3 regions of the Pseudomonas sp. SDT291_1_S447 genome follow, and region 3 is predicted to be linked to each of the others. Evidence: riboswitches for the same ligand, from Rfam matches in the RefSeq annotation. Region 3 holds a riboswitch; each other region holds the start of a gene.
What was found. A riboswitch is a leader RNA that binds a small molecule or an ion and turns the genes downstream of it on or off. The one in region 3 is predicted to bind cobalamin.

Region 1 (4,288 bases), on a different contig from region 3:
TCAAGCCACGGGCAATCGGCGTCAGTTCGGTGGTGGTCAGGGAATGATGATAAGTGTGCCCACGCAACGATCCTTCCGGCAAATCCACTGCTTGCAGCGCCAGTGCAGCCAGACGTTTTTGCATCACCGCGTCGCCCTTCAGCAGCCCAACCAACTCAGCGCGAGTGCCTTCAACGTCAGTCAAAGAATCCAGCAAATACAGCATCCCGCCGCACTCAGCGAGCAACGGTTTCCCCGCAGCATGATGCGCACGGATCGCCTCAAGCATCGCGGTGTTCTGCGACAACACAACGTGGTGCAGTTCCGGATACCCACCAGGCAAATACACGCTATCCGCCTCCGGCAATTGCGTATCGCGGATCGGCGAGAAGAAACTCAACTCAGCACCCATCGCCCGCAGCAGATCCAGACTCGCACCATAAATGAAGGCAAACGCCTCATCACGGGCGACAGCAATGCGCACATTTTTCAGCAACGGTTCGACGGCGATCACATCAGGCGCGGCGAATTCCACGGCCGGTGGCAGCGCTACCTCGCAACTGCTGGCCAATGCATCGGCGGCGGCATCGAGACGCGCATCGAGATCATTCAGTTCGCTGGCCTGGACCAGGCCGAGATGGCGACTCGGCAGTTCGATACCGGTCTCGCGGGACAATGCGCCGTACCAGCGAAGGCCTTCGGTGAGGCTGCCTTCGAGCAACTGCGCATGCCGCAACGTGCCGACACGGTTGGCCAACACGCCGGCAAACGGCAGATCCGGCTGATACTTCGCCAGGCCCAGCGCCAACGCACCAAAGGTCTGCGCCATGGCCGTCCCATCAATCACGCCGAGCACCGGCACGCCGAAGTGCCGCGCCAGATCAGCGCTGGATGGCGTGCCGTCGAACAGACCCATCACGCCTTCAATCAGAATCAGATCCGCCTCCGCGGCGGCTTCCCACAACAGCCGACGACTTTCCTGCTCGCCGACCATCCACATGTCCAGCTGATACACCGGCGCACCGCTGGCGCGCTCGAGAATCATCGGATCAAGAAAATCCGGGCCGCATTTGAACACGCGCACTTTGCGCCCCTGATTGCGATGCAAACGGGCCAGTGCGGCGGTGACGGTGGTCTTGCCCTGACCGGAGGCCGGCGCGGCGATAAGCACCGCCGGGCAGTGACGTGGTTGATTCAAAGTTCGACGCCTTTCTGCGCTTTGATGCCCGCCTGGAAGGCGTGTTTGAGCATGCCCATTTCAGTCACGGTGTCGCCCATTTCGATCATTTCCGGCTTGGCCGCGCGACCGGTGACGATCACATGCTGCATCGGCGGACGCGCCTGCAAATCGCTGAGCACCTGATCGAGATCGAGGTAGCCGTGCTTGAGGGCGATGTTCAGTTCGTCGAGCACCACCAGACCGATCGACGGATCGCGCAGCAGTTCGCGGGACACAGCCCACGCGGCTTCGGCGGCGGCGATGTCGCGCTGACGATCCTGGGTTTCCCAGGTGAAGCCCTCGCCCATCACATGAAAGCGCACTTGCTCAGGGAAGCGGCGGAAAAACAGCTCTTCGCCGGTGCTGTTGCGGCCCTTGATGAACTGCACCACACCGCACTGCATGCCGTGGCCCATGGCGCGGGCGAGCATGCCGAACGCCGAACTGCTTTTGCCTTTGCCATTGCCGGTCAGCACCAGCACCAGGCCGCACTCGTCAGGCGAGTTGGCGATGCGTTCGTCGATCACGGCTTTTTTGCGCTGCATACGCGCCAGATGGCGTTCGTCGCGCTCGGGGGAATCAGTCATGGGGGAGCTCTCCGTTGAGGCTGGATAACGGCGGGCAGGCACAAGAATAGACGGCAAAAAGCCTGGCATCGCCCACCGTGATGCCGCTGGATGGATCAGGCCGGTCTCCGGGCTCATGAGCGGCGTATGCCTGACTGCGCGCCTTCCCGCTTCTGTCGAGGCAGTGGCTCAAGGCGCAGTTTTCACTCATTTACCGTTGCGGGGGCAGCGCCGGGATCGTGGTGGTTCTTCGCTTGAAGACAACCCTCACCGGCTTCCCTGTTTCACTCTGTCGACGCAGGTCACAGAGCACCTGAAACAAGCCGCGAAGGTTAGAGGGTTGGGGGTGGAGCGTCAATTAAAGAGGCGGTCATCGGGCGAATAACTGCCGCCGATCAATTATCTGACGCCAATCTTGTGCCACACTGATACAAATGATATCAAAGAGCCATGCTTTTCCCGAAAAGCCCAATACAACAATAAAGGATGATGACGATGCAAGGCATGATCATCAGCAACCCGCGCCTGGAATTTCTGCGCCCGGTGCTTGAACGCTGGTTTGACTGTATCGACCGCTACAACGCCGTGCGCGGCGACAGCGACACCCCTTACTGGCATGACGAGAAAGCCAATCTCGGATTGCTCTCGGCCGCAGCCTGGATGGCCGAGCTGGTCACTTTGAATGACACTGCCACGCGCAAACAGAATGAAGAAGGCGAGCGCAATGCCCGCGCCGATCTGTTTCTCGCCGGCGCCGAAGACCGCGCCTTTATCCAGGCCACTCAGCGCTGGCCAAAGGTTACCAACCTCAATCTGACTCAAGCCCTGCTCGACATCACCAACGACGCCAAGCGCATCAGCTACGCCAGCGATCTCAAGCTTGGCTGCCTGTTTGTCGCGCCGCAAAAAGCCCAGCACAGCGCCAGCCCCGAAGAGCTGCAGGACATGGTCGACGACCTGCAAAAGGAACACACCTGCGCCGTCGCCTGGTATTTCCCCTACGCCTATCGCAAATTGCGCAGCGAAGCCGGCAACTATCACCCGGGCATCGCCGTGCTGTTCAAGGAAGCCCGCGGCTGAGCAGTTGAACCATCGGGCTTGCGCCCTCCTCTATGATTAGGAATGCATTCATAGGGAAGATCAGCAATGCGCAAGCCCCAGCTCGTTTTTGTCATCGCCTTCGCCGGAGGACTCGCCGCCTGCGGTGAAACCTCCAGCCTGCAAGTCTCCGACGGCACCGGCCCGTCACCGAAACTGCCCGAACCGAACAAGACCCTGATCCCGACGGTGAATATCGCCCCGGCAATCGGCTGGCCAGAGGGCGCTAAACCGACGGCAGCGACCGGCACACAAGTCGCTGCATTCGCCGAAGGCCTCGACCATCCGCGCTGGCTTTACGTACTGCCCAACGGCGATGTGCTGGTGGCGGAAACCAATGCCCCGCCCAAACCTGATGACAGCAGCGGCATTCGTGGCTGGGTCATGAAGAAAGTCATGGGTAAGGCCGGCGCCGGCGTGCCGAGCCCGAATCGCATCACCTTGCTGCGTGACGCCGACCACGATGGCGTGGCCGAGACACGCACGGTGTTTCTGCAAAACCTCAACTCACCGTTCGGCATGACCCTGGTCGGCAATGATCTGTACGTCGCCGATACCGATCGCTTGCTGCGCTTTAACTACGAACCGGGCGCGACCGAGATCAAGTCGCAGCCAATCAAGGTTGTCGATCTGCCCGGCGGCACGCTGAATCACCACTGGACCAAAAACGTCATCGCCAGCAAGGACGGCAGCAAGTTGTACGTCACGGTCGGCTCGAACAGCAACGTTGGCGAAAATGGTCTGGATAAGGAAGAAGGTCGCGCGGCGATCTGGGAAGTCGATCGGGCGACCGGCAATCACCGGATTTTCGCCTCAGGCATCCGCAACCCCAATGGCCTGGCCTGGGAGCCGAAAAGTGGCGCGCTGTGGACAGCAGTGAATGAGCGCGACGAGATCGGCAGTGATCTGGTGCCGGACTACATCACTTCCGTGAAGGACGGTGGTTTCTATGGCTGGCCGTTCAGTTACTACGGTCAGCATGTCGATGTGCGCGTTACGCCGCAAAACCCGGAGCTGGTGGCCAAAGCCATTGCCCCGGATTATGCCGTCGGACCGCACACTGCGTCTTTGGGCCTGACGTTCTCCGAGGGCAACAACCTGCCGGCGCAGTTCAAGGAAGGCGCGTTCATTGGCCAGCACGGCTCATGGAATCGCAAACCGCACAGTGGCTACAAAGTGATTTTCGTGCCGTTTACCGGCGGCAAGCCGAGCGGCAAACCGGTGGATGTCCTGACCGGCTTCCTCGACAAGGACGAGAATGCTTTGGGTCGGCCGGTGGGCGTGGTGATCGATCAGCAAGGTGGCTTGCTGGTGGCGGATGATGTTGGTAACAAGGTGTGGCGAGTGTCTTCTGCCAAATAACTTGCCGCCTGACACATAACAAATGTGGGAGCGAGCTTGCTCGCGAAAGCGTCGGGTCAGTCAA
Region 2 (12,871 bases), on a different contig from region 3:
CGCACATACAGGTCGCGACGGAAAGCCTGGTTGACGAAGTAGTCACGCGCCTGCTCGCGCATCACCGGGTGTTCGATACCGTCGAGAAAGGCCAGGCCTTCGGCGCTCAGGTTGAGTACGTCGACCGAATCCAGCGGCACCGCCGTCGTGACGTAATCGAGCTTGGCCGGGGCCAGCGCATCCACCATGTCGGCGAAATACATGCAGTTCCAGTCGCGATTGAAATATTCGTGAGCGACGTATTGGCGGTCCTGACCTTTGATGGTCTGCAGCCGGGCGCCCAGACTCGGCGCGGCGATGGCGTACTTGGGGTTGGCCGCCAGCAGCGCTTCGGAAAACTGCAACGCGGCATCGATGCGCTGATCCGCCCGCGTCGAGTGACTGGCAAAGCGGTCGTGCAGGCTGAACAACTGGCGCAACGGCGCTGAAGGCGACCAGCCCGGGAATGCGTTATAGCTGACGTACAGGTGACCACCCGGTTTGAGGTGGCGGCGGACGAATTCGACGATCAGCTTCTGGTTGTCGCGGCTGACCCAGGTCCAGATGCCATGCAGGCTGATGCTGTCGAATTGCGGCAAATCATGGCGCGCAAGCAGTTGCTCGAAGCTGTCGTCATAGAGTTTTGCACCGTTGTTGCTGAGTTCCGCCAGCTCAATGGCATGGGCCGCCTGACCGGGGTGGAAGTCGGTACCGACGAAGCCTGCCGGGTTGGCCGTGGCGTGGATATTGATCGATACACCCTGACCAAAACCGAGCTCGCAGTGATAACCGTCGGGATTGTCCAGGCCGGCAAAGCCGCGCAACAACAGGCAGTAACGCTGGAAAACCGGATTGATTTCCCGGCTATAGCTGTAGGTGTAGCCTTCGTCCGTGAAATAACCTTCGTTCCAGGCATTGCTCATGGGTGCAGCCTCTTGAATCGTCATTGAAAGTAGCTTTATACGGGACGGACTTGCGTCGTTGAAACCTCTCGCTGTCCACACAGGATGTTGTCGGCAGGATCGAACCATTCGATAGGGTTCGTGCTGATATTTTGCCGGGGTTATTCATGATCGGAGTTGGCCGCTCCTCACAAACGCACGCCCATCTCCAGGGCGCGGGTCTCGAAGCCGAACTCGGCATACATGCGCACCGCGCGCTCGTTGAAAGGCCAGACCGTCAGGCGCAAGTCCTGTGCATTCTGCTCCATGGCCCAGTCTTTAACCCGCTGAATCAGTGCGCGGCCAATGCCTTTGCCCCAGAACGGTTCGGCGACACACACCGAGCCGATGCGCACCACATTCTGCGGCTGCACCAAAGGGCCGGCGCTGGCGGACAGGGTGGCAGTAATGAACGCCACGGGCCGTTCACCGGCGCTGGCGATGAAGACAATCTGCCCGGGTTTTTCGAATACCCCGGCCCAGTGCGGCAAGTCGCGGGCAAAATCATCTGTCGCGGCGGCGTAGATGTCGGGGCGGGCGGCGTGGTGAACCGAATTGAGCAATTGGCCCAGTTCGCACATCGCCAGCGCATCTTCAGCGGTGGCGGTTCGGTAGGTAATGACTTCTTCCATGAATAGCTTTCCTTTAGGACGTGAGGAATTTGGCGTGCTGGATGAAAAGGCGTGGCGGGCGCTGCACGAGCAACACATCCTGCGTTAAACGACGAAATAAAGCATCCCGATGCCTATCGGCATTTCAACCGGGCAGACTGACGCGGGGGGCCCCTGGGTCGCTTTTTCAGGTAGATCTGTGCATTGAATGTTTTTACGTCAGGCGAATAATCGAGCGCTCGAAACCTTTTGGATTGAGCACTGTATGAAATATTTTCGCGTTGATTTCGGCGACATTTATCGTTTACGGACGGCTGCCTCAAGGAGTCGCCCATGAGCCTGCATACCCGCACCAAACGCTTGACCGTGCCGCAACTGGTCGCCATGAAAGGCCAACAGAAAATCGTCTCACTGACGGCGTATTCCAGCAGTATCGCCAAGCTGATCGACCCGATCGTCGACTTCATTCTGGTCGGCGACTCCACGGCCATGGTCGGTTATGGCCGCGCCTCGACGCTGAGCATGCAGCTCGAAGAAATCATCGGCCACACGCGGGCGGTGGTCGATAGCACGCGCCTGGCCTGTGTGGTGGCCGACATGCCGTTTGGCAGTTATCAGGAATCTCACGAGCAGGCCTTTCGTAATTGCGCTCAGGTATTGGCGCGCACCGGTTGCGACGCGGTCAAGCTGGAGGCCAACAAGGCCTTGGCGTCTACTGTCGAGTTTCTCGTGGCGCGCGGGATTCCGGTCATGGCCCATGTCGGCTTGATGCCGCAATTCGTCAACGTCATGGGCGGTTTCAAGGCCCAGGGCCTGACCGCTGAAACCGGTGCAGTGATTGCCGAAGATGCCCGGGCCAATCTCGACGCGGGTGCCTTCAGCCTGTTGCTCGAAGGTGTGGCGGAGGGCGTGGCGCGTCAGATTACCCTGGAGTCGAAAATGCCCACCATCGGCATTGGCGCCTCACCGGACTGCGACGGCCAGGTGCTGGTCACCGAAGATGTGCTCGGCCTGGGCGGTGAGCATCTGCCGCGTTTCGTCAAGTGCTACGCCGATGTCGGCGCGGTGATCAGCGATGCTTGCGCACAGTTTGCCGACGATGTGCGCCATGGCCGGTTTCCTGAGGCGCGGCATTGCTATGGACTGTAGACGCGGTTTTCTTCGGTGAACGCCTGCGCCAGTCGTTGCACCGCGTGGCCGATGTCCTTGTCCCAATCGAGGGTGTAGCTCAGGCGCAGGTACTGCTTGAAGGCGCCTTGCTGGCTGAAGATCTCGCCGGGGGCGATGACGATCCGCTCGGTCAGCAGGCGCTCGAACACCCGTTGCATGTCGATTGGACGCACAGCTTTGAGCCAGAAGCTCGCACCGCCCTGTGGGGTGACTACCTGCCACTGACCGTTACCGTGTTCTTCCAACAAAGTCTGTAGCTGTTGCATGCGCTTGAGCAACAGTGCTCGCAGGGTGGTCAGGTGCTGGTCGATGCGCCTGGAGTTGTAGAGTCTGGCAATAGCTTTCTGCCGCACTGGCGAGAGGCGAAACCCACGCTGCATAAACAATCGATGAAATTGCGTTGCATGCTGGCGGCACAGCACATAACCATACGGGGCTTCGCCGCCAATGATCTTGTCGAACGTCGAGAACACCAGCAGCTTGTCGGGGTCGGCAAAATCGCGATAGCGCGCGGGTGAATCGGAGAAGCTCAACTCGCCCCACGTATCGTTTTCAAACAGCCAGATTTCCCGCTCGGCCAGCCAGTAACAGATCTGCTGTTTATCCTGTGCTGGCATCAACTGGCCTTGGGGAATATTCATCGTGGAGGACAGCACCGCCAGGCGCACCGGTTCGTGCGTGAGTAACGCCTTCAACGCGGATAGATCGAAGCGGCCGTCATCGCCGAGGGGCATTTCGATGACACGGATGTTGGCCGCCTGCAACTGGCGCAGAATTGCCCACGAGCAGGGCGATTCGACCAGCGCCACGCTGCCGCCCAGATTCAAGGCACTGAGTGATAATTCCAGCACGCTGCGCAGGTCTGCGCCGATATAGACGTGCTCGGCCTGCCAGTGGTTGTGAGCGCAACGGGTGTAGTGTTCAGCCAGGGCCGCGCGCAATTCGGGTTCACCTAGGGGCTGATAAAGCGGCGCGTGCGAGTGCGGGTATTGGCGGGTCAGTTCGCGCTCCATTGTCAACAATGGGCCTTGCAGCGACAGCAGCATCGCCGGCGCATCGCTGCTCAGCGCCAGCATGCCGGGCCGACGGGCGCTGGCGAAGACGTGGTCCAGAAGATTGCCGGAGTTGGCGGTCACTGGCGCCGCCGGTATTGGCCGGGTGAAATAGCCAAATCTCGCTTTGGCGTGGATTCTGCCTTCGTCCTCAAGCAGTGCGTAGGCGTATTTGGTCGTCGACACCGAAACGCCGAGGCGCAGGGCCAGTTGTCGCAAGGACGGCAGTTTCTGTTCAGGCGTGCCACTTGAGGCCTCTATCAATCCGACGAGGTAGTGGTAGACATCCTGATAGGCAAATGACACGTCCTTGCTTAACGTCAATGCTGCTCTCCTTGAATGTCAGCGTGTCAGCGTCGGGTGCATTGAGGTTTTGGCAACATCGGCCAGTTCAGCCAGAAACGCTGAAATCTGCTGCGGTCCGCGCAAGTGAATGGCCGGGATCTGCGGTCCGACGGTAGCACGCATTGCTTCAATGCTCGGGCGATTGATACGGTCAAAATTCCACACGTATTTCAGGAAATGCAGAAAGGCTCGGTCCAGACGCTCGGTGCAGCCCACCGGCAAATCAGCGCGTGGGCGATTCAGTGCGCTGCGCAGAATGACCCGCTTCATGCAGGTCAACCGTGGCGTATCCAGCCAGATAACCAGCTCGGCACGGGGCAAGCGCAGATCGAAGGTTCGCCGCGAATAATTGCCTTCGCAGATCCAGGAGTCGCCCGCCGCGGCTTGGCGCACCCGTTCGCGGAACACTTCATTGTCCGGCTCTACCCAGTCCGGTTCCCAGAATAGCGGGTCGAGGTGAATCACTGGCAGACCCAGGCGCCTGCCGATCTCGCGGGCAAGGGTGGATTTGCCGCTGCCCGAGTTGCCCAGAATGACGATGCGTTGCACGTGCAAATCCCTTGCTGCAAAAAGTCGGCAAGTCTAAATCAAGCGTCTCCGGAATTCTGAAAAAACGCTCTGGGCGGTGGGGGCCGAGTGGCAACCAGAAAAAAGCCCGGCCAAAGCCGGGCTCGTCCACTTGCAACGGGTCAAGCTGCCATATTTCCCGCCGCCATTTCCTTCTTGCAGCTGGCTTTCATGGCTTCCATCTGCGCGCCCAGCTCTTCGAGTTTTTCCTTGCCCAAGAGCTTTTTCGCCTGAGGGAACATTTCCGTTTCTTCCTCTTCGATATGGTGCTCCAGCAGTTCCTTGACCACTTTAACCCGGCCGGAAAACTCCGGGGTGCCCGGGTCGGTCAGTTTCAGATCGGGCAGCACCAGTGAATCGACGGTGCGGTGTTCTTCTTTGGCTTCGAAGTACATGACGTCCTGTTCCTTGCTGCCGGCGGCCTTGAACGCGGGGTAGAGGATTTCCTCTTCGAGACGGGTATGGATGGAGATTTCCATTTCCAGTTTGCCCAACAACTCGACACGTTTTTTCAGCGCCCGCTCCGTCGAGTCGCTGAGTTGGCTGAGGATGTCTTTGACTTTTGCATGATCGGCTTTGAGAAGGTCGATAGCGTTCATGGGGGTTGCCTCTGCTGTCACGGAGTGAACACAGGCCGTTGTTTCACGGTGCTGTGAATGCCCTGAATCAGTGGCATTTGGCGTGCCAATCCATGGCTGGTAATCGACCGCTACAGATCAAGGGCTTACGACGTCACAGGCAAAAAGCCTTCGTGCAGCCTGCATGAAAAAGGCATTGCCAGCATTGCAGATCACCGCTTTCTCAGCTGGCAAGCACCGCGCGACGGCTAAGAAATCCGCTTACGACGCCGAATGCTGACGGACATGCTTGGGCCCTGCCAATGCCCAGGCAATCAAGCCAAACAGCGGCACAAACACAATCAGCACGATCCACACGCCTTTATTGCTCGATTTCCCCTCGCTCTTGCGCACCCGATTGATGGCCCAGAGTTCGATTAGCAGAAGAACTGCCGCCAGTACGATCCACACGGTTTCGATTTGCATTGGCTACCTCCTGATGGTCTATGCGTTAGGTGGCGTGGGGTGCGGCAGGTTCATTTATTTTTTGTTCAAGGCGTTGAGCTGGCGGGCCAGGTCCAGCGCCACTCGACCGCTGTTGAGGGTTGGCAGCAGATGGGTGAAGGGAATGTCGATCAGGCGATTTTCGCGCACGGCGCGCAGTTGCGAGAGCACCGGGTCACGGGTCAACAGATAGCGTTTGCGACTGGCCGGCGACCATTCGGCGTCGGCCAGCAGGATCACGTCGGGGTCGCTGGCCAGCAGGGTTTCGCTGTTGACGGTCACCCGATAAAGATCAATGTCGGCGAACACATTGCGTGCCCCGGCAGCCGCCAGCAGCGGAGTGACAAAGCCGCGCCGGCCTTCGCTGTCGAGGCCTTTTACTTCGCTGTCGAGATAGAACACCGACAGCGGTTTACCCGTACCGGCCAAGGTTTTGGCGCTGGCGAGATCGGCGTCCATGGCCGCGCTCAATTGCTGCGCCTGTGGCTGTTTGTGCAGTAGTTGGCCCAGCGTTCGCAAGTCGTTGCGCACATGCGCGAAGTAATCCAGCGAATGGCCGTTGCAGGCCGACTCCAGCAAATACGAACCGACACCGTTGCGCGCCAACCCTGAGCGCGAGGTCACCCCGTCGCCGAATGCGGTGGCAAAACCACCGATCACCAGATCCGGCTTCTGCGCGTACAGCACCTCGCTGGACGGGTACTGCCGCGCGATCACCGGCACGCCGAAATACTCCGAGGGTCGCTGCCCGGAAAAGGTGTCATCCAGATAGGCCACGCCGACCAACAATGGCCCCGCACCCAAGGCCAGCACGATGTCGGCCGCATGCTGGTTGAGCGCAACAATCCGCGAGGGCGGTGTTGGCGCAAGGTGCCAGTCTTCGCCGCAATTGCTGAAACTGTCAGCCAGCAGCGCTGACGAGCAGAGCAGGGCGCCGAGCCCACACCAGAGCTTCCTCATGTCCGCGCCTTGATCAGCAAATCCGCAACAACTTCACCGCCGACCAGATGCCCCTCGACCAGCCGCCGCACCTCATCGTTGCTGCGCACGCCATACCAGCAGCGCTCCGGATACACCGTGACAATCGGCCCCAGATTGCACGGAAACTGGCAGTGCGTACGCGTCAGCAAGACACCGCCCGGCGTTTCGATGCGATCGTGCGCGAGCAAATGTCGGCGCAAGGTTTTCCATAGCTGTTGGGCGCCGCGCTGAGTACAGCGCGGGCCGGTGCAGAGGAACACATGGCGCGCATGCTCGGGAACGTGCGACCAGTCCGGGTGCGTGTCGACGCCGTCGACGGTTTTGATCTCACTCATCAGAAGCGGTACGTGTAGCGCACTTCGGAGGTGAACGGCCGGCCGAGGTTGTCGACATTGCTCGAACGGCTGGTGACGTAATCGCGGTCGAAAAGGTTTTCCACCAGCAGGCTCACGCGGTGTTGGCGAGCGTTGTCGAGGTAGCGATAAGCGTCGGCGTCGACCACTGAATAGTTGCCGTATTCGACTTGCTTCGAGCTTTTGATGTCGCGGATATAGCGGATCGCACCGCCAACGCCCCACAGGCGATTTTCCGATTCGTAACCCACGCGGGAACGGGCGAAGAAGCTCGGGATGTCATTGATGGTCGCCCCCGTGCGCGATTCGGTGAGGTTGCGGGTCATGTCCGCTTGCAGACTCCACTGATCGTTGAGCGCCAGTTTCGCGTCAGCCTCGAAACCGCGCATGCGCACCAGGCCTTCACCGTTGACCCACTGAATGCCGTCGAGGGTGATCAAGTCGTCGATCTTGCGTTTGAACAGGGTCACGCTGGCGCTGAATTCGCGATCGAGCAAGAAGCCTTTGTAGTCGACACCCAGTTCCGCGTTGCGGCTTTTTTCCGGTTTCAGATTGCGATTGCCGATCTCGTCGCCCGGTTCATTGACGAACAGTTGCTCGGCGTTCGGCAGTTTGTAGGCGCTGCCGTATTGGCCACGCACGGACCAGTTGTCGTTGAGGTCATACAGCGAAGTGAGCATGCCAACCGTGGCACCGTCGCCACCGCTCATGGCTTCGTGGCGCACACCGATGCTTGGATGCCAGTCGGGCAGAGCGTCGATCTGCGGGCGCAGTTGCGTGTAGAACGCATGGGCTTCGGCCTTGTCGTTATCGATGATCAGTACATCGTCCTGGCCCTTGAACCATTGATTGTCGGTGCCAAACACCAGCACATGGCCGCCGGGCAATTCAGCCTTGCCTTCGGCCTGCACACCCCAATCGGTGAAGCCCCAATAGTCGTTGTGATTGATGACTTTGGTGCCGCCACCGGCGACGTTGTTGACCCGCGTGTAGCGCGTGTCCCAGTCGTTGATATGGCTTTTGACGAAGTAGCTCAGGCGCTCGTTGATGTTCTGCTCGAAGGTCGCCGTGGCGATCTGCTGCACGCGATCGTTGGTGGTCGTGTGATTGTCGACCGGGCGGGCGAAATCGAGGTTGGCGTCGGCGTATTGGTAGAACAGTTCCAGCCGCGAATCATCGCCGAACGACTGAATGGCCTTGCCGCCGAAGGTAGTGACTTCGTAGGCACGGTTCTTCTCGCTGACGTTTTTCATGTCGCGGTTGCGATACGGCTGGTAACCGTCGGAGACATTGTGGCTGACGTACGCCAGCAAGCCGAGATCGCCGAAACCGTTGCTGAAGATATTCTCGACGCGGGCGTCTTCGCTGGTGCCGCCGAAGCTGTCGACGCCCAGATTCACTTCGCCGGAAGCTTTGCGGCTCTGCGGGCTGCGGGTGACGATGTTGATCACCCCCGACACCGCTTGGGTGCCGAACAACAGGCTCTGGCCACCTTTGAGCACTTCGATGCGTTCGATGGCGTTGGCCGGCAGGGTATCCAGATACAGGCCGCCGTACAGTCGATTGTTCAGGCGCACGCCGTCGAGCAGGATCAGCGTGTCGTCGTTGCGCCCGCCGAGCAGCGAATAGGTACCGTAGTCGAACGGACCGTTTTTTGGCGCCACATACAGGCCGGGAATGAACATCTGCATGACACGGCTGACATCGGCGCTCGGACCGGCGCGCTCGATTTGTTCGCGGCTGACGATCTCGACTTTACTGCCGAACTTGGCCATGTCGGCGACAGTGGTCGATTCCACTGAAGGTGCAGAAACGATTTGCTGATTGAGTTCCAGCGGCGTGTCGTCGGCCAGCAGCAGCGGGCTGAACAGGCAGCCAAGGAACAGGGTTGGAGCACAAGTGTTGAAAGGTCGAATCATTGTCTTCTCGAAAAGGATCTTCGCAGAAGAGCATGCAGGAGAAGGCATCGCGCACAGCCAATACCGGCCCATGCCCGCCCACCGCAGGATTTTGCCAAACAGCATTTCAGGCCGGTCTCCGGGCTCGCGCGTATCGAGGCTTTCACCTTCCCATGGCCGAGTGGCCACAGTGGTCTGTCGAAAGCATCACGCGCATACCGTTGCGGGGGCAGCACCGGACTTGTTCGAAAAGAACGTACCGGTTTCCCGTTTCACCCCATGCACGGCGGCAGGGGGCACCTGAAACAGGGCGGCATCTGAACATCCGACGGGCGGTTCGTCAATGTGGCAAGCAACGGGGGGGCTATTGGATGCGTTCCAGAGCGGCAAACTGGTCACTCAACCACGTATAAAGCTGAGACACCGCCGGGCTGATCTGCTTGCGATGCGGGCACACCAGACTCAAGGGTGAGGCATTGCCGGGGAAATCCTTCAGCAGCACGATAAGTCGCCCTGCGATCACGTCTGCACTGACGTCCAGCCAGGATTTGTTGGCGATGCCTTCGCCGCTCAACGCCCAGCGGCGCACGACGTCGGCGTCGTCGCTGAACATCGGTCCCGAGACCTGGATCGTTTCACTGCCCAGGCTCCACTTGTCGTAGACCCGGCCACCTTGCTGGTAGAGCAGGCAAGGGTGGTTGTGCAGATCGTCCGGTGTTTGCGGGTATCCGTGGCGCTCCACGTATTCCGGTGCGGCGACCAGCACCCGCCGGTTCCACGGTGCCAGCGGCAGCGCCACGTAGTTGGCATCTTCATTCGAGCCGTATCGAATCGCGACGTCTACCGGGTCGCGAAACAAGTCTGCGATCTGGTCCGACAGGGAAAATCGCAAGGTCAGTTCCGGGTGCTGGCGGCGAAACAGCGTAAGCCACGGCAGCAAAATGTTGCGCCCCAGATCGGACGGCGCCGTCACTTGCAGCACGCCGCGCAACGTGGCGTTTTCACCGCGTAGGTTTTCCTGGCCTTGCTTGAGCGCCTCCAGTACCGAGTGGGCGGTGGGCAAGTATTGCTCGCCCTCGGCGGTTAATCGCAGGCTGCGGGTGGTGCGCGCAAACAGGCGCACGTCGAGTTCACGCTCCAGACGCTTGATCGCCGCGGCCACCTGACCGGGCAATAAATCGGCCTCAAGGGCGGCAGCGGTGAAGCTGCCCAGCGCGGCGCTGCGGGTGAACAAACCAAGATCATCAATGCGGATCATTTTCACTCCTGTAGTGAAAGTGTTGGCCCATTCTGCTGGTTTTTCTTTGTGCCTGGGAAGTCGAAGATGGCGGCAAGTGAGCACATCAGCTCTTCAGACAGCGAGTTTCCATGAAAGCCATCACCTTCACCCAACACGCTTTGCCCATTGAAGATCCGCAATCGTTGCAGGACATCGACCTGCCGGTGCCGACTCCCGGCCCACGGGATTTGCTCGTAGAAGTTCGTGCGGTGTCGGTCAATCCGGTCGATACCAAAGTGCGCGCCGGCACTTTCACCAAAGAACCGAAAATCCTCGGCTGGGATGCCGCAGGCATCGTCCGTGAGGTCGGTGCTGAAGTGACGCTGTTTCAGCCTGGCGACGAAGTGTTCTACGCAGGCTCCCTTGCCCGCACCGGCAGTTATAGCGAATTTCACCTGGTGGACGAGCGAATCGTCGGGCACAAACCGCGTTCGTTAAGTGCAGCGGATGCGGCAGCATTGCCGTTGACGTCGATCACCGCCTGGGAATTGTTGTTCGACCGTCTCGGTGTCAGCGAAGGTTCAGGGCAGGGCAAGTGCCTGTTGATCACGGGGGCAGCGGGCGGCGTCGGCTCGATGCTGGTGCAACTGGCCCGACAGTTGACGCGGCTGACTGTCATCGGCACCGCCTCGCGGCAGGAAACGGCTGACTGGGTCCGGCAGTTGGGCGCGCATCACGTCATCGATCACAGTCAGCCGCTGCTCGCACAGTTGCAGGCACTGGGCATTGACGAGGTCAGCCATGTCGCCAGCCTGACCCATACCGAGCAGCATTTTGCCCAGCTGATCGAAGTACTTCGACCACAAGGGCGTCTGGGCGTGATCGACGATCCTGAAAGCCTCGACGTGATGCCGCTCAAGCGCAAGTCGCTGTCGCTGCACTGGGAGCTGATGTTCACCCGTTCGCTGTACGAAACCCCGGACATGATCGAGCAACATCATCTGCTCAATCGCGTCAGCGATCTGATTGACCAGGGCATTTTGAAAACGACTGTCGGTGAACATTTTGGCGCGATCAACGCAGCAAACATGCGCCGTGCCCATGCCTTGGTCGAGAGCGGCAAGGCCCGAGGCAAACTGGTGCTCGAAGGTTTCTGATTTCACTCATTCAGACGGGCCTGTACGCGGGCCGGTCAGGAGCAGCTCATGCGTATGAAAAAGCTTTCTGCTGCATTGGTCATGGTCATGGCGGCGCCGTTCGCCCATGCAATCAGCGCCGTCGCGTTGCCGGCCAATGCCCCCGCCGACCGATCGTTCGGCACGCTCGAACAGGTCCATGCGTTCTATGACGCGATGCCCACCGGCGTGACCGTCACCGAGACCGGGCGCATCTTCGTCAACTTCCCGCGTTGGGGCGACAACGTGCCGTTCACCGTGGGCGAGATCCGCGACGGCAAAGTCGTGGCTTACCCGAACGCGGCGATCAACCGGGAAAACCTCAACGATCCCAGTGATGGTCTGATCAGCGTCCAGAGCGTGGTGGCCGACGGGCGGGGCCGTGTCTGGTTGCTCGATACCGCCGCGCCGGGTTTCGCCGACCCAAAACCCAAAGGCGCGAAGCTGATCGCGGTGGATCTGGTCAGCAACAAGATCGTCAAGCGTCTGGTGTTCCCGAACAACGTCATGTTGCCGAGTACCTACGTCAACGACATGCGTTTCGACTTTCGCACAGGCCCAGAGGGGACGGTCTATCTCACTGACTCGTCCCTGCGCGGACCGGGTGCGATCATCGTCATGGACATCGCCAGCGGCAGTGCCATGCGCCGTTTGAGCGGTGTGCCGGCGACCTCGGTTGACCCGACCTTTGTCCCGGTGGTTGAAGGCCTGCCACTCACCGTTGAAGGTCCGGACGGCAAGCGCAAACCGCTGGGCGTGGCCTCGGATGGCATCGCGCTGTCGGCGGACGGCAAGACGCTGTATTTCACGCCGCTGTCGAGTCGGCACCTGTATTCGGTGTCCACCGCGTTGCTGCGTGATGCCAACTTCAGTGAACAGCAACTGACGGCTGCCGTGCAGGATCTGGGGGAGAAGGGCGCGTCCGATGGTCTGGAGGCTGACGCCGCCGGCGCCATCTATGCCGGCGATTACGAGCACAACTCGATCCGCAAGCGTCTGCCGGATGGCCAATGGCAAACGCTGGTCCACGACCCGCGTCTGCTCTGGCCAGACACATTGTCCATTGGCCCCGACGGCTATCTGTATTTCATCGCCAACCAGTTGCATCGCCAGGCGGCATTCCGTTCCGGGCAGGATCAGCGGCAAAAGCCTTACAGCCTGATGCGTCTGAAGATCGACGCAGCGCCGGCGCCGACACGCTGATTTTCAAGCGGCATTGAGTTCTGCGTTTTCACTTTTCAGATCAGGAGTTCAATCATGGATCTCGTTTCTCTGGCCAAGCGCCGATTCACCACAAAAGTTTTCGATGCCGACCGCAAGATCCCCAGGCACACACTGGAGTTGCTGCTCGAACAACTGCGCAACAGCCCGTCGTCGGTCAACTCTCAGCCTTGGCATTTCGTGGTTGCCGAGAGTGATCAGAGCCGGGCGCGAATCGCCCACAGTACCCAGGGACCGTTCAGCTTCAACCAGCCGAAAATACTCAACGCGTCGCACGTCATCGTCTTTTGCACTCGCA
Region 3 (12,871 bases):
GAGCAGTCGGCCTTGCTCGGTGGCGAATATGACCTGACGGATAACGTCACCGTGTTCGCTCATGCCGGTGGTGGCAAGTCCGACGTTAAGCGCCTGTCCGATCAGGTGCCGAGAATCCTCAACGACGCCGGCGATACCAGCAACATCCCGGGTTACTACAAATTCAACGTTGATCGCTCGACGGCTGACGTCGGTATGCGTGGCGTGTTTGCCACTGGCCCGATCACTCACACCACCACGGTCATGGCGACCCGGTATCAGGATGAGCTGTCGCGCGGTATCAACAACGGCACGGCCATTCTGTCGAATATCTACCACCCGATCGACAGGCCGCAGCAGTACATCAACTCGCCCAAAGTGTTGCGCGTTTCCGAGTCGGAGCTGTCCGGCGTGGCGTTGACCGACACAATGTCGATGCTCGATGACCGCTTCCAGTTGACTCTCGGGGTACGTCGTCAGGACATCGAATCGCGTAACTACAACGCGGCCGGTGCGGTCAGTTCGAAATACAAGGACAACGCCACGAGCCCGCTGGTTGGCGTGGTGGTCAAGCCTTGGCAAGACGTTTCGCTCTACTACAATTATGTCGAAGGCTTGAGCAAGGGCGACATCGCCCCGGGCACGGCGTCCAACGCCGGCGAAACCTTTGCCCCGTACGAATCCAAGCAGCACGAGATTGGCGTCAAGTACGAGCACGGCACGTTCATGACCACGTTGGCGTTGTTCCAGATCGAGAAACCGAGTGGCGAAGTCGGTGCCGACAACGTGTTCTCGGTGCAGGCCGAGCAACGTAACCGTGGTATCGAGTTGAGCATGTTCGGCGAAGTGGCACCGGGCACTCGCCTGATGGGCGGTGTGACGGTGCTCGACGGCGAACTGACCGATTCGGCGACCAAGGCCAATCGCGGCAACAAACCGGTTGGCGTGCCGGATGTGCAAGCCAACCTCTGGGCCGAATGGGACACGCCATGGCTTGAAGGCTTCACCCTTACCGGCGGGGCGATCTACACCGACAGCCAGTACGTCAACCAGGCCAACACTCAGGAACTGGATGCCTGGACCCGCTTCGACGCCGGCGCGCGTTATGCGACAAAAATCGAAGGCCGGCCAACGACGTTCCGCGCCACGGTGCAGAACGTGTTCGATCGTGAGTACTGGTCGGGCGTGGCGTCCTATGGCGCGTTCTCTCCGGGTTACCCGCGGACCTTGCAGCTGTCGGCCACGGTCGATTTCTGACGGGGCGGGAAGGGCGGCGCTGTCGTCACCTTCTATATAGAAAGTCACGATCACGTTGCCTGTCCGACACGTGGTCGGCAGGCGGGAAGCAGCTGCAACCCGCCTGAACATTTCAGAAAGGGAGTATTCGCCATGTTTAACCACCCAGGCGTTGGCGCTGTAAACGCACCTTCAGCGTTTCGGGCAGCGAACAACCCATTGGCCTTTGAGTTTGATCGCAGCGCCAATACGCATATTCGCGAACTGCTGCGCCACTTCGGACTGCGCACCAGCCTGATCCGCTTCAAAGTCATCAATGCACTGGTGGTGGCCGGCCGCGACGGGCATGGGATTGGAGTGAATGGCGTGCATACGTTTGTCGAGTCTTCATCGCCCGAACTGTCGTTCGTCAGCGTGCGTGAAGTGCTCAAGCGTCTGGGTGAAGAGGGGCTGATCGTGCTTGGGAGTGACAAGACCTACCGATTTTCCTCTGAGGCCATGGAATTGCTGCAGCAACACACCGATCATCTGTAGGCGCTGCCGAGCGCCTACAGAGTCCCCGTGTATTTCACCGCGGCGGCCGCTCGCGAGGGCACGTTCAGCGTGCGTAATAAAGAAGACACATGAATGCGTACCGTGAACGGGGAGATATCCAGTTCGCGGGCAATTTCCTTGTTGGTCTTGCCTTGGGCGATCAAGCGCAGCACCTCCTGCTGACGAGGCGTGAGGGCGGCGCCGGTTTCCAGTGGCAGCAAGCCTGATGGCGCGAACTTCACCAGCACTTCACCTTCGCGAATCGCCAGAATCGCCTGACCGATTTCATCGGGGGAGATGTTCTTGCCGATAAAGCCGTCGATACCGGCGGCCATGACTTCGCTGATCAACGCCTCATCATCGATCATCGACACCACAATCAGCGTGGTACGCGGCAGGCGCCGACGCAGTTCGCCGAGCTGGCTGACACAGGTGAGTCCGGGAAAACGCAGGTCGAGAATCAATGTGTCCGGCTCATCACCCAACGGCAGCAGCGCCAGCACGGCGTCGAGATCGCCGGCTTCGTCGATAAGGGCGTCGGGAAGCAAACGTTGAACTGTGCGCAGCATCGCTTCGCGAAACAGTGGGTGATCGTCGGCTATGATAATTCGGCAGGTCATGGCGTGACCCTCCTTGGGTCAGGCGTTGCTCAAGGTCTGCACATTAGCACCGAGAGCAAGGGTTGCCTGTAGGCTGCTTCTGAATCTGACGATTGCCGCACAAGGACGTTTCCCGTGAAGTTCGAGAAAAACACCGAACTCGACCAGGCCAATCTGCGCATTATCATCGCCGCTATTGCCGTGGTTTACATGCTCGTCCTCGGTTTTTTGCCGGGGCAGCGCTTCGATACGTATTTGCCGGTGGTCACATATATCTGCCTGTTTTTACTGGCCTCGATAGTGCTGCGCCAAGCGATTGTGCGCTGGCCCGGGCATTACCCGGCGCGGCGGATCTTCGCCATGATCCACGATTACACCGGCACCTGCTTTGGCCTGGTGGTCGGTGGTGAGGCGGCATTGCCGCTGTACGCGGTGATTATCTGGGTCAACCTCGGCAACGGTATGCGCTATGGCTCGCGCTATCTGGCGATCGCCACGGCGCTGGCGTTGCTGTCGCTGCTGTGTGTCTATCGGCTGACACCGGCGTGGCAGGCTCAGCCGTTCATGGTGTTGATGCTGATGATTACCAGCACGGTGATCCCGTTTTACGCGCATTTGTTGCTGGAGCGTACGCGCAAGGCCTCCGAAGAAGCGGTGGCGGCGAATCTGGAAAAATCGCGGTTTCTCGCCCAGGCCAGTCATGATCTGCGCCAGCCGATTCACTCCATCGGTCTGTTTACCGCGTGCCTGCGGGAATCGCGGTTGGGCGATGAGGAGCGACGTCTGGTCGACAACATCGACCGTTCGTTGCTCAACGTCTCGCAGTTGTTCCGCTCGATTCTCGATCTGTACACCCTCGACAACGGCCGGGTTCTGCCCAAACTGCAAACTTTCAATTTAGGTGAATGGCTCGCGGATCTGATTCGTCAGAACGCCGAAGCGGCGCGTTGGGCTGGCGTGGAGCTGCGGTTTCGCCCCTGCGAATACTGGGTGTGCAGCGATCCGGCGTTGCTCGCGACCATGGTGCAGAACGTGCTTTCCAACTGCTTCAAATACGGTGCGCATCGGCCGGTTTTGATCGGCGTGCGTCGGCGCGGGGCAGGGCTGGCCATTGTGATTTATGACCAAGGCAACGGAATTGCCGAAGAGCATCTGGCCAAGGTGTTCGAAGAGTTTTATCGGGTGCGGCAAGTGCGTGACAAAGACGTCGAAGGCGTGGGGTTGGGGCTGTCGATCGTCAAGCGCCTGGGGGAGTTGATTGGTGTGGGCGTTACTCTGCGCTCGCGGCTCGGGCGGGGAACAGCGGTGACTTTGTACGGCTTGCCGATCACCGCGTCGCCGCAGGCAACGGTCAATCGGGATGAAGCACGTCAGGTCGGTTTACTGACCGGGTTGAAGGTGTGTCTGGTGGAGGATGATCGCAACGTATTGCTCGCGACTTCGGCGCTATTGGAGCGTTGGGGCTGTGTGGTTCAAGCTGAACTGAGCGGGCGGGATTTGATGACTGACTGCGACATCATCGTCGCCGATTATGACCTCGGCACCCACGCCACTGGCATCGAATGCATCGACGATGTGCGTAAACAACGGGGCTGGGCAGTACCGGCAATGATCATCACCGGACACGACGTCGAAAAAATCCAGGCCGCGCTACATGACCGCCAGATTGCCATTCTGTCCAAACCGGTGCGCCCGGCCGAACTGCGCGCAACTTTGCGAGCCTTGCGCGATCACCAACCGCAAACCCAAGCCTTGTAGGAGCTGCGGCACGCTGCGATCTTTTGATCTTCTTTTCAGGATCAAAATCAAAAGATCGCAGCCTCGTTGCACTCGACAGCTCCTACAGGGTCAAGCGTCTAGCGCTTGCACAGGTAATCCTGGGTGATGGTGGTTTGCAGGCAGTTGTACTGGCCCATGGTGCGGCAGATGTTTTTTTCGGAGCCGGTGACCTCGGCGTTTTTGTAGCCCCAGGTCTTGCAGCGTTGCGCGGCGACGGTCAGGCCTTGTTCGGCGCTGGTCTGGCCGCTTTCGAACTGGCCCAGTTCATAGGAGACCTGGACGACGCCATCGTTTTTGCTGCCGCCAGTGGCTTCCCATTGTTTCGGCGTGGCGCAGCCAGTGAGGAACAGGGCGCTGAGGGTGAGTGTTGCGATCAGGGTTTTCATGGTGTGTCTTCCTTGGTGTTGTTCTGATTTCCAGGCACAACGATCCCGCACGCTGCGAGCAGGCAACGTTGAGGAACATCGAGGGGTGCGGGGGAATATAACGCCAGCTGACAGGGCGGTCGATTAGCACAAATGTGCTAGTGCAGTAGGGGGGTCGACGGGTGTTAGGCGCTTCTCTTCCTGCCCGATTCGGGCAAAGCTCGAATCAGTCTAAAAACACTGACCCGCGTCGGCGAGCCTTTGCTAGGCTCATAGATGTAGGCGAAGACGCAGACTGATGCGCAATCGGATAGCAAGGGGGCGTGGGGCGCGCTCCGAAAGGTACACGGTTAGAAAGATCTCCGCGCTGAGATCCAGCCCTTATGCCGTGTGAAGCAGCCGAGGCCGTACCTTTTCAATTTGGCCCGGTACTGTGGGAAGCCCGATAAACCTTGTAAGCCAGAGACCAGCACTGGCCGCCTACTCGAACACCAAAGCCCGCTTCATGCGGGCTTTGTCGTTCCTGCAAGGTCAGATCGATTGCAGCGCCTGCGCCAGATCGGCGCGCAGGTCTTCGACGTCTTCGACGCCCACCGATAGACGCACCAGACCGTCGCCGATCCCCAGTTTCGCCCGGGTATCAGCCGGAATGGTCGCGTGGGTCATGATCGCCGGGTGCTCGATCAGGCTTTCCACGCCACCGAGACTTTCCGCCAAGGCGAAGATCTTCACGTTCTCAAGGAAGCGCCGCGCACCGTCCAGATCACTGTTCAGATCCACGGAAATCATCCCGCCGAAACCGCGCATCTGGCGCTTGGCCAATTCATGCTGCGGATGCGAAGCCAGCCCCGGATAGTAGACGCGTTTGACCTGCGGCTGCTGTTCGAGCCACTGCGCCAGATCCAGTGCGTTGCTGCAATGACGCTCCATGCGCAGTGCCAAAGTTTTCACCCCGCGCAGGGTGAGAAATGCATCGAACGGCCCGGCAATCGCACCGACCGCGTTCTGCAAGAAGCCCAGCTTCTCGGCCAGTTCTTCGTTCTGGCCGACCACGGCGATCCCACCGATCACATCGGAGTGGCCGTTCAAATACTTGGTGGTCGAGTGCAGCACGATGTCGAAACCCAACTCCAGCGGCCGCTGGATATACGGGCTGGCAAAGGTGTTGTCGGCCACGCTGATGATCCCGCGTGCACGGCAGATACGGGCGATAGCGGCGAGGTCCGACAGGCTAAGCAGCGGGTTGGTCGGTGACTCGACAATCACCAGGCGAGTGTCGTCCTGTAGCGCCGCTTCGAACGCCGCCAGGTCAGTCAGATCGACGTAGCTGAAACGGTGTCCGGCACTGCGCTGACGGACCTTGTCGAACAAGCGGAACGTGCCGCCGTACAAGTCATTGCCGGAGATGACGTGCGAACCGGCATCGATCAGTTCGAGCACCGTGGAAATCGTTGCCAGCCCGGAAGCAAAGGCAAACGCCTGGGTGCCGCCTTCCAGGTCCGCCACGCAACGTTCAAGGGCAAAACGCGTCGGGTTGTGCGAGCGGCCGTAGTCGAAACCCTTGTGCACACCGGGGCTGTCTTGCAGGTACGTGGAGTTGGCGTAAATCGGCGGCATCAGCGCGCCGGTGGTCGGGTCAGGCGTCTGCCCGGCGTGGATCACCCGGGTCGCGAAGCCTTGGGATTTATCGTCGTGCTGACTCATGCAAGGGATCTCCGTAATTGGTTGAGCATGTCGGTGCGGGTGATCAGGCCATGGAAGCCCGATGCATCGGCAATGATCGCGACGAGACCACGGCTGAGCACCGCTTCCAGCTCGGAAAGACTGGCGCCGGGGGCAAGGGTTTGCAGCTTGTCGGTCATCACGCTGGACACCGATTGGCTGAAACGGGAAGCGTCTTCGTGCACCGGCAGCAGGATGTCCGACTCGTCGATCACGCCAACCAGTTGCTTGCCTTCCACCAGCACCGGCAACTGCGAAACATCGGCCAGGCGCATGCGCTGGAACGCAGTCAGCAGGGTGTCGCCGGGGCCGACACTGATCACGCGGCCATCTTCGAAACGCCGGGCGATCAGGTCACGCAGATCGCCGTAGCCCTTGCGCTGCAACAGGCCCTGATCGGTCATCCACTGGTCGTTATAGACCTTCGACAGATAGCGCGTACCAGTGTCGCAGACAAAACTCACCACGCGTTTCGGCTCGGTCTGTTCACGGCAATAACGCAGCGCCGCCGCGAGCAGGGTGCCGGTCGACGAGCCGCCGAGAATACCCTCGGCCTTGAGCAACTGGCGGGCGTGATCGAAGCTCTCTTCATCGCTGATCGAGTAGGCGTGGCGCACGCTGGAGAGGTCGGTAATCGATGGAATAAAGTCTTCACCAATGCCTTCCACCGCCCATGAACCGGGCGTCGGCATCGTGCCGTCGCGGCTGTATTGCGCCATGACCGAACCGACCGGGTCAGCGAGGACCATTTCCAGATCCGGTTGCACGCGCTTGAAGAAGCGGCTCAGGCCGGTCAGCGTACCGGCCGAACCGACACCGACGACGATCGCGTCCAGGTCATGTTCGGTCTGCGCCCAGATCTCCGGCGCGGTGCTGCATTCGTGGGCCAGCGGGTTGGCCGGGTTGTTGAACTGGTCGGCGAAAAATGCGCCGGGAATGTCTTTCGCCAAACGCGCGGCGACGTCCTGGTAGTACTCGGGATGACCCTTGCCGACGTCGGAGCGGGTGATGTGCACCTCGGCGCCCATGGCCTTCAAGTGCAGGACTTTCTCGGTGGACATTTTGTCCGGCACCACCAGCACCACGCGATAGCCTTTGGCGCGGCCAACCAGTGCCAGGCCCAGGCCGGTGTTGCCGGCGGTGGCTTCAACGATGGTGCCGCCGGGTTGCAGACGACCATCACGCTCGGCGGCGTCGATCATCGCCAGACCGATGCGGTCCTTGATCGAGCCACCGGGGTTCTGCGATTCGAGTTTGAGAAACAGCGTGCAAGGCCCGGTGTCGAAGCGGGTGACTTGCACAAGCGGAGTGTTGCCTATCAGCCCAAGTACGGCAGGGCGTGATTCCTTTGACATTTCTTCACCTCTTGGTGGTGTTGATCGCGTTCCAATCGCGGGGAAAAGACTCGCGTGCAACATAGGCTCAGACATCGGCTGTCGCAACCTTTAGTCGGTCGCAAATACAGCCATTTCGATCTAACGATAGATCGAAATCAAAGACTTGCCGGGACGGGTTTGAGTGCGTTTACACAGAGGCGTCATTGAGTTTTCAAAGGGCGTCTTCCCGGCCACGAGCGGCTTGATTTGCGAAGCAATATCCTGCAGCGAAAACCGTCCGGAAGATTTCACATCGCGCAGTTATCGGCTGCCGGAGATGGTAGCGGGTCAGCCAATGAAGGTGTTGACCCTGCCGGGGCATGACATTCAGGTTCGGGGAATTTCCATGGCAGCGCAGGGTAGGGTGTTGTTACTCTGACCGGCCGCAATCGAGGCGTTTGCACTACATGAGTCATCAACCGATCATTCAGGCCGTGTCTGAAGCAGACATTGGCGAGGTGCTGAATTTTGTTCTGGCGGCCCGTGCCGAGCTTTTTCCCAAGCTCAGCGCAACGGGTATGCCAGACGATCTGGCGCGTTTCGCCGAGGTTTATCTGGGTGGGAAAGGGCGTTTTCTGATTGCTCGCCAGCAAGGGCAGATCGTCGCGTCCATCGGTTATCTGCCTTACGACCGACGCTTCCCGCGCCTTGCCTGGCCTGACCGTAACGTGGTGGAAATCGTCCGCCTGTTCGTCCTGCCCTCGCAGCGACGCTCAGGGCTGGCCGGCGCGCTGTATCGAACACTCAAGGAAATGGCGCTCGCCGACGGGGTCGAGCTGATCTACCTGCACACTCATCCGTTTCTGCCGGGGGCCATCCAGTTCTGGCAGCGGCAGGGCTTCGAGATTATCGAGGTCGACGCTGACCCGGTCTGGCAGACGACGCACATGCAGGATGTCATGAGTGGAATCGAAGAATCTGCGCCCCATCAAACGGGTCCGTCAGATAGTGCGCCCTGACCCCGAAAGTGTCCTGTAACCGCTGCGGTGTCAGCACTTCCAACGGCGCACCCAACGCCACCAGTCGACCCCGTTCCAACACCGCCAGACGATCGCATTTCAACGCCTGATTGAGATCATGCAGTGCGATCAGCGTGGTCACCGGCAAGGCCTGCACCACGTTGAGAATGGTCAGTTGATGCTGGATGTCGAGGTGGTTGGCCGGTTCGTCCAGCAATAGAATCTGCGGTCGTTGCGCCAATGCCCGAGCGATGTGTACCCGTTGCCGTTCACCCCCCGACAAGCTGCGCCACAGGCGTGTGCGCAGGTGCATCGCATCAACGTCAGTCAACGCCTGCTCGACGATGGCGTCGTCCACCTGCGACCACGGTTGCAGCGCCGACAGCCAGGGCGTGCGCCCCAACGCCACCGCATCGAACACGCGAATGCCGTCATCGGTGTCGGCCTGTTGTTCGACCACTGCCAGTTTTTGCGCAATGCTGCGCCGGGCCATTTTGCCCAAGCGCTGACCTTCAAGCAGCACCTCGCCAGCGCTCGGTTCGCGCAACCCGGCCAGCAGTTTGAGCAGGGTGGATTTCCCCGAACCGTTCGGCCCGACGATGCCCAGGGTTTCGCCGCGCCGAACTTCAAGGCTGACACCGTTGAGCAACTCGGCGCCGCGCACTTTGAAGCTCAGACCAGAACAACTCAAAACGCTGTTCATCGCGCGGACCTGCGGCCAACCAGAATCAAGGCAAACACTGGCGCCCCGACCAGTGCGGTAATCACCCCGACCGGAATCACCTGACCTTTGATCAGCGTGCGCGACAGCACGTCGGCGGCAATCAAAAACACCGCGCCGCCCAACGCACTGGCCGGCAACAGGCGTGCATGCCCGGTGCCAAGCAACAGACGCGCGGCGTGGGGAATCACCAGGCCGACAAAACCGATCGAACCGACAATCGACACCATCACCGCCGTCACCAGCGCCGCACAACCAATCAGCAGAATCTGCACGCGTCGCACCGGAATGCCGAGGGATGCCGCCGAATCCGCACCAAAGGTAAACGCATCCAGCGCCCGCCGATGCCACAGACACACAACCAACCCCAACACGGCCACCGGCACCGCCAGCCACACCGACGGCCAGCGCACGCCGCCGAGATTGCCCAGCAGCCAGAACATGATCCCGCGTGCCTGTTCAGAGCTGGCCGAGCGGGTGATTAAAAACGCCGTCAGCGCATTGAACAGTTGCGAACCCGCGATCCCTGCAAGAATGATTTGCCCGGTGCCGCTGGCGGAGCCGCTTACGCGCGCCAGCAAAATCACCAGCACGAACGCGGTGACTGCACCGGCGAAAGCTCCGACTGACAGCGAGATGAGCCCGGCGCCAACACCGAGCAACGCCACCATCACCGCACCGGTCGAAGCCCCGGCAGAAATCCCCAGCAGATACGGATCGGCCAAAGGGTTGCGCAACAACGACTGCAAAATCACCCCGCACGTGGCCAACCCGGCACCGCACGCCGCCGCGACCAGTGCGCGGGTCAGGCGGTAGTTCCAGACGATGCCTTCATCGATAGGATCCAGTGCGTATCCGGCGCCCCACAATTTGTTCGCCAGCACTTGCACTACCACGCCCGGTTCAATCGAGGTTTCGCCGATGGCCACGCCAGCGACCACTGCAATCAACAGTGTGGCCAAGGCCAATAACGTACGGATCAGGCTGGCACTCATTGCGACAGGTCATAGCCGTTGATGGCCGTGGCCAGTTGCTCGATGCCATCGAACATGCGCAGGCTGGCCTGCATGGCCATGGCGTCGAGAATGATGATGCGGTTGTGCTTTACCGCATCCATGTTGCGCGTCACCGGGTCGCTGCGCAGGAAGGCGAGTTTCTTTTCATAGTCGTCAGCGGGGAAGCGGCGACGGTCCATGCGCGCGATGACGAGGAAGGTCGGATTGGCTTTGACGATGGTTTCCCAGCCAACCGTTGGCCACTCTTCATCGGACTGCACGACGTTGCGCACGCCGAGGGTGCTAAGCATGAGATCGGGAACGCCTTTGTGCCCGGCCACGAATGGCTCGATGTCCATTTGTGCGCTGGAGAACCAGACCAGCGCGCTGGCGTCCTTGAGCTGTTTGCCTTGGGCGGTGGCTATCGAACGCGCGAGGCTGGCCTTGAGTTCATCATTGAGCTGCTGGCCACGCTCCTGCACATCAAAGATCTGCGCCAGTTGGCTCACGCTCTTGTAAATCGTCTCGATGCGAAACGGTGCGAGCCGCGTGCCGTCGGCGCCGACGAGGTTGTCCTTGGCTTCGCAATCGGAAGGCAGCAGGTAGGTCGGAATCTTCAGTTCATGAAACTGCTCGCGAGTACCCACGGCACCCTGTGGGCCGACCATCCATTCCAGCTCCACGGCGACCAGTTCCGGGCGCTTGCCGATCACCGATTCGAAACTCGGCTCGTTATCGGCCAGACGCTCGATCTTGTCGTTCTGTGCCTTGTATTTATCCAGCACATTGTTGAACCACAGCGAAGTACCGACGACTTTGTCGCCCAGGCCCATGGCGTAGAGCATTTCCGTGCCGGCCTGGCCGATGGTCACGGTGCGCGTCGGGGCGTGCTGGAAGGTCAGGCTGCTGCCGCAGTTTTCGATCGTCAGCGGATAGACCGTCGGTGCCGCATGCGCCATGGCGCCAAGGCTCAGGCCGGTGATGAGGGTGGCGATGCGGGGCAGCAGCATGGGGCAGTCTCCAAGGGAACCGTACGGGGAGCGGGAGAGTACGGTCTGGAAACACACCATCGAACGCGGTCAGGAAAACAGCGCAAGGCCGGGCAGCCAACGAAGACGCGCACGGCACGATGTCCTTCCCGGACACCCCGCCGGTTAGTAATCACTGTGTCGGCAGGTCTCCTGACTGATGCGTCATCGCCTTGCTCCAGCCTTCCCGGGATTTACCCAGTGGCCGTTGTGGAGCAGGCTCGGCACCTACAGTTGCGGGGGCAGTTCCGATCAATGCTGTGCAAGCACCTCGGATTCCCTATTAGTCCCCTTCGGGAACCGACGGCGGCATGGTAGTCGATCGAGCCGCTGAAGGGGAGACGAATCTGCCGTGGCGAGGATCAGTGCTGGCTCATCAAACCGTGCAACACGCCCAGACGCAGACCCGGTTCCGACGGCAGCATCTGCGCAATGCCGAACACTTTGAACGCCGCCAGCATCAACACCAGACCGCCGGGGAGAATGCTTTGGCGATGCGCTTGCAGGCCGGCGAGCTTGAGCTGTTGCACGTTGTTCACCTTCAACAGCAGCAGCGACAGGCGCAGCAGTCCGCCGTAGGTAATGCCGTCCTGACCGTAGTCGTTGAGGCGATTGGTCTTGAGCACTTTGGCCAGCATGCGCGCAGTGCCGGAAGAACCGATGGTCTGCTGCCAGCCCTGCGCACGATAGCGCCGGGCAACCTTTTCAAACTGCAGAATGGCGAAGCGTTCGGCCTCCTGTAGCGCCCCGGCAGACACGTCACCGCCGCGAAAGAACCGCGTGCTCAACGTGCCGCTGCCGATGGCGATGCTTTCGGTGAGTAACGGGTGTGAGCCTTGGCCGAGGATCAGCTCGGTGGAACCGCCGCCGATGTCGACCACCAGGCGCAGGTCTTCAGCGCTCGGCAAGGCATGGGTCACGCCGGCGTAGACCAGCCGCGCCTCTTCATGGCCGCAAATGACGTCGATGGGAAAGCCCAGATGCCGCTCGGCACTGGCCAGAAACAGTTGCGCGTTGTTCGCCTCACGCACCGCACTGGTCGCCACCGCACGGACTCGGCCGGCCTCGAAGCCGCGCAGCTTTTTGCCGAACCGCGCCAACGCCTGCCAGCCGCGATCCAGTGCCAACGCATCCAGCGCTCCGCCATCAAAACCTTCAGCGAGGCGCACCGGTTCACGCAGGGTTTTCACTTCCTGAATCTGCAGACCTTTTCGACTGCGCACTGACTGGCCGATCATCAGGCGAAAGGCATTCGAACCCAGGTCGATGGCGGCAAACAGCGAGGCGTCGTCTTTCATGGGAATCCTTGCAGAGCATCCGTCGCGAGGCTCAAGACGGTTTGCGAGGATTCTGCCGTGATCTTGATGACATCCTGATGACGGGGCAGGGGCGGTTCAATGAATTTGCGGCTGTCATGACACTGTCATTATTCGGCGTCTATGCTGAGGCCAATACATCGCGTGTTCTTAAAGTTTTTGCTGCCGGTTTTGGCAGCTTTTTTTTGCCCGCGATTTGGCTGTTGATCGTTCCCACGCTCCGCGTGGGAATGCCTCTAGGGCCGCTCCGCGTCCAATGACG

Region 1: linked by a shared signal. The riboswitch ahead of cobO (cob(I)yrinic acid a,c-diamide adenosyltransferase) and the one ahead of ACW9IR_RS03165 (ABC transporter substrate-binding protein) in region 3 are both predicted to bind cobalamin.
Region 2: linked by a shared signal. The riboswitch ahead of ACW9IR_RS07490 (TonB-dependent receptor plug domain-containing protein) and the one ahead of ACW9IR_RS03165 (ABC transporter substrate-binding protein) in region 3 are both predicted to bind cobalamin.

The regions. Positions count from the first base shown of each region.
Region 1 is NZ_JBSVXS010000215.1:79-4,366, reverse strand. Features, by position in the region: partial or broken gene ACW9IR_RS28755 (cobyrinate a,c-diamide synthase) at 1-1,177, opposite strand, end outside; gene cobO (cob(I)yrinic acid a,c-diamide adenosyltransferase) at 1,174-1,785, opposite strand; cobalamin riboswitch at 1,867-2,096, opposite strand; gene ACW9IR_RS28745 (hypothetical protein) at 2,260-2,844, shown strand; gene ACW9IR_RS28740 (PQQ-dependent sugar dehydrogenase) at 2,911-4,224, shown strand.
Region 2 is NZ_JBSVXS010000014.1:26,807-39,677, forward strand. Features, by position in the region: gene ACW9IR_RS07445 (class I SAM-dependent methyltransferase) at 1-902, opposite strand, end outside; gene ACW9IR_RS07450 (GNAT family N-acetyltransferase) at 1,070-1,552, opposite strand; gene panB (3-methyl-2-oxobutanoate hydroxymethyltransferase) at 1,865-2,680, shown strand; gene ACW9IR_RS07460 (aminotransferase-like domain-containing protein) at 2,668-4,077, opposite strand; gene ACW9IR_RS07465 (AAA family ATPase) at 4,096-4,647, opposite strand; gene ACW9IR_RS07470 (hemerythrin domain-containing protein) at 4,788-5,264, opposite strand; gene ACW9IR_RS07475 (PLD nuclease N-terminal domain-containing protein) at 5,505-5,708, opposite strand; gene ACW9IR_RS07480 (ABC transporter substrate-binding protein) at 5,763-6,686, opposite strand; gene ACW9IR_RS07485 ((2Fe-2S) ferredoxin domain-containing protein) at 6,683-7,042, opposite strand; gene ACW9IR_RS07490 (TonB-dependent receptor plug domain-containing protein) at 7,042-8,979, opposite strand; cobalamin riboswitch at 9,072-9,277, opposite strand; gene ACW9IR_RS07495 (LysR family transcriptional regulator) at 9,323-10,216, opposite strand; gene ACW9IR_RS07500 (zinc-binding alcohol dehydrogenase family protein) at 10,327-11,334, shown strand; gene ACW9IR_RS07505 (L-dopachrome tautomerase-related protein) at 11,383-12,555, shown strand; gene nfsB (oxygen-insensitive NAD(P)H nitroreductase) at 12,610-12,871, shown strand, end outside.
Region 3 is NZ_JBSVXS010000005.1:16-12,886, reverse strand. Features, by position in the region: gene ACW9IR_RS03215 (TonB-dependent receptor) at 1-1,236, shown strand, start outside; gene ACW9IR_RS03210 (fe2+ zn2+ uptake regulation protein) at 1,369-1,749, shown strand; gene ACW9IR_RS03205 (LuxR C-terminal-related transcriptional regulator) at 1,764-2,369, opposite strand; gene ACW9IR_RS03200 (ATP-binding response regulator) at 2,484-4,106, shown strand; gene yecR (YecR family lipoprotein) at 4,205-4,513, opposite strand; gene ACW9IR_RS03190 (cystathionine gamma-synthase) at 5,024-6,196, opposite strand; gene ACW9IR_RS03185 (pyridoxal-phosphate dependent enzyme) at 6,193-7,569, opposite strand; gene ACW9IR_RS03180 (GNAT family N-acetyltransferase) at 7,998-8,549, shown strand; gene ACW9IR_RS03175 (ABC transporter ATP-binding protein) at 8,488-9,252, opposite strand; gene ACW9IR_RS03170 (FecCD family ABC transporter permease) at 9,249-10,253, opposite strand; gene ACW9IR_RS03165 (ABC transporter substrate-binding protein) at 10,262-11,275, opposite strand; cobalamin riboswitch at 11,420-11,613, opposite strand; gene ACW9IR_RS03160 (Ppx/GppA phosphatase family protein) at 11,656-12,591, opposite strand; gene ACW9IR_RS03155 (hypothetical protein) at 12,600-12,869, shown strand.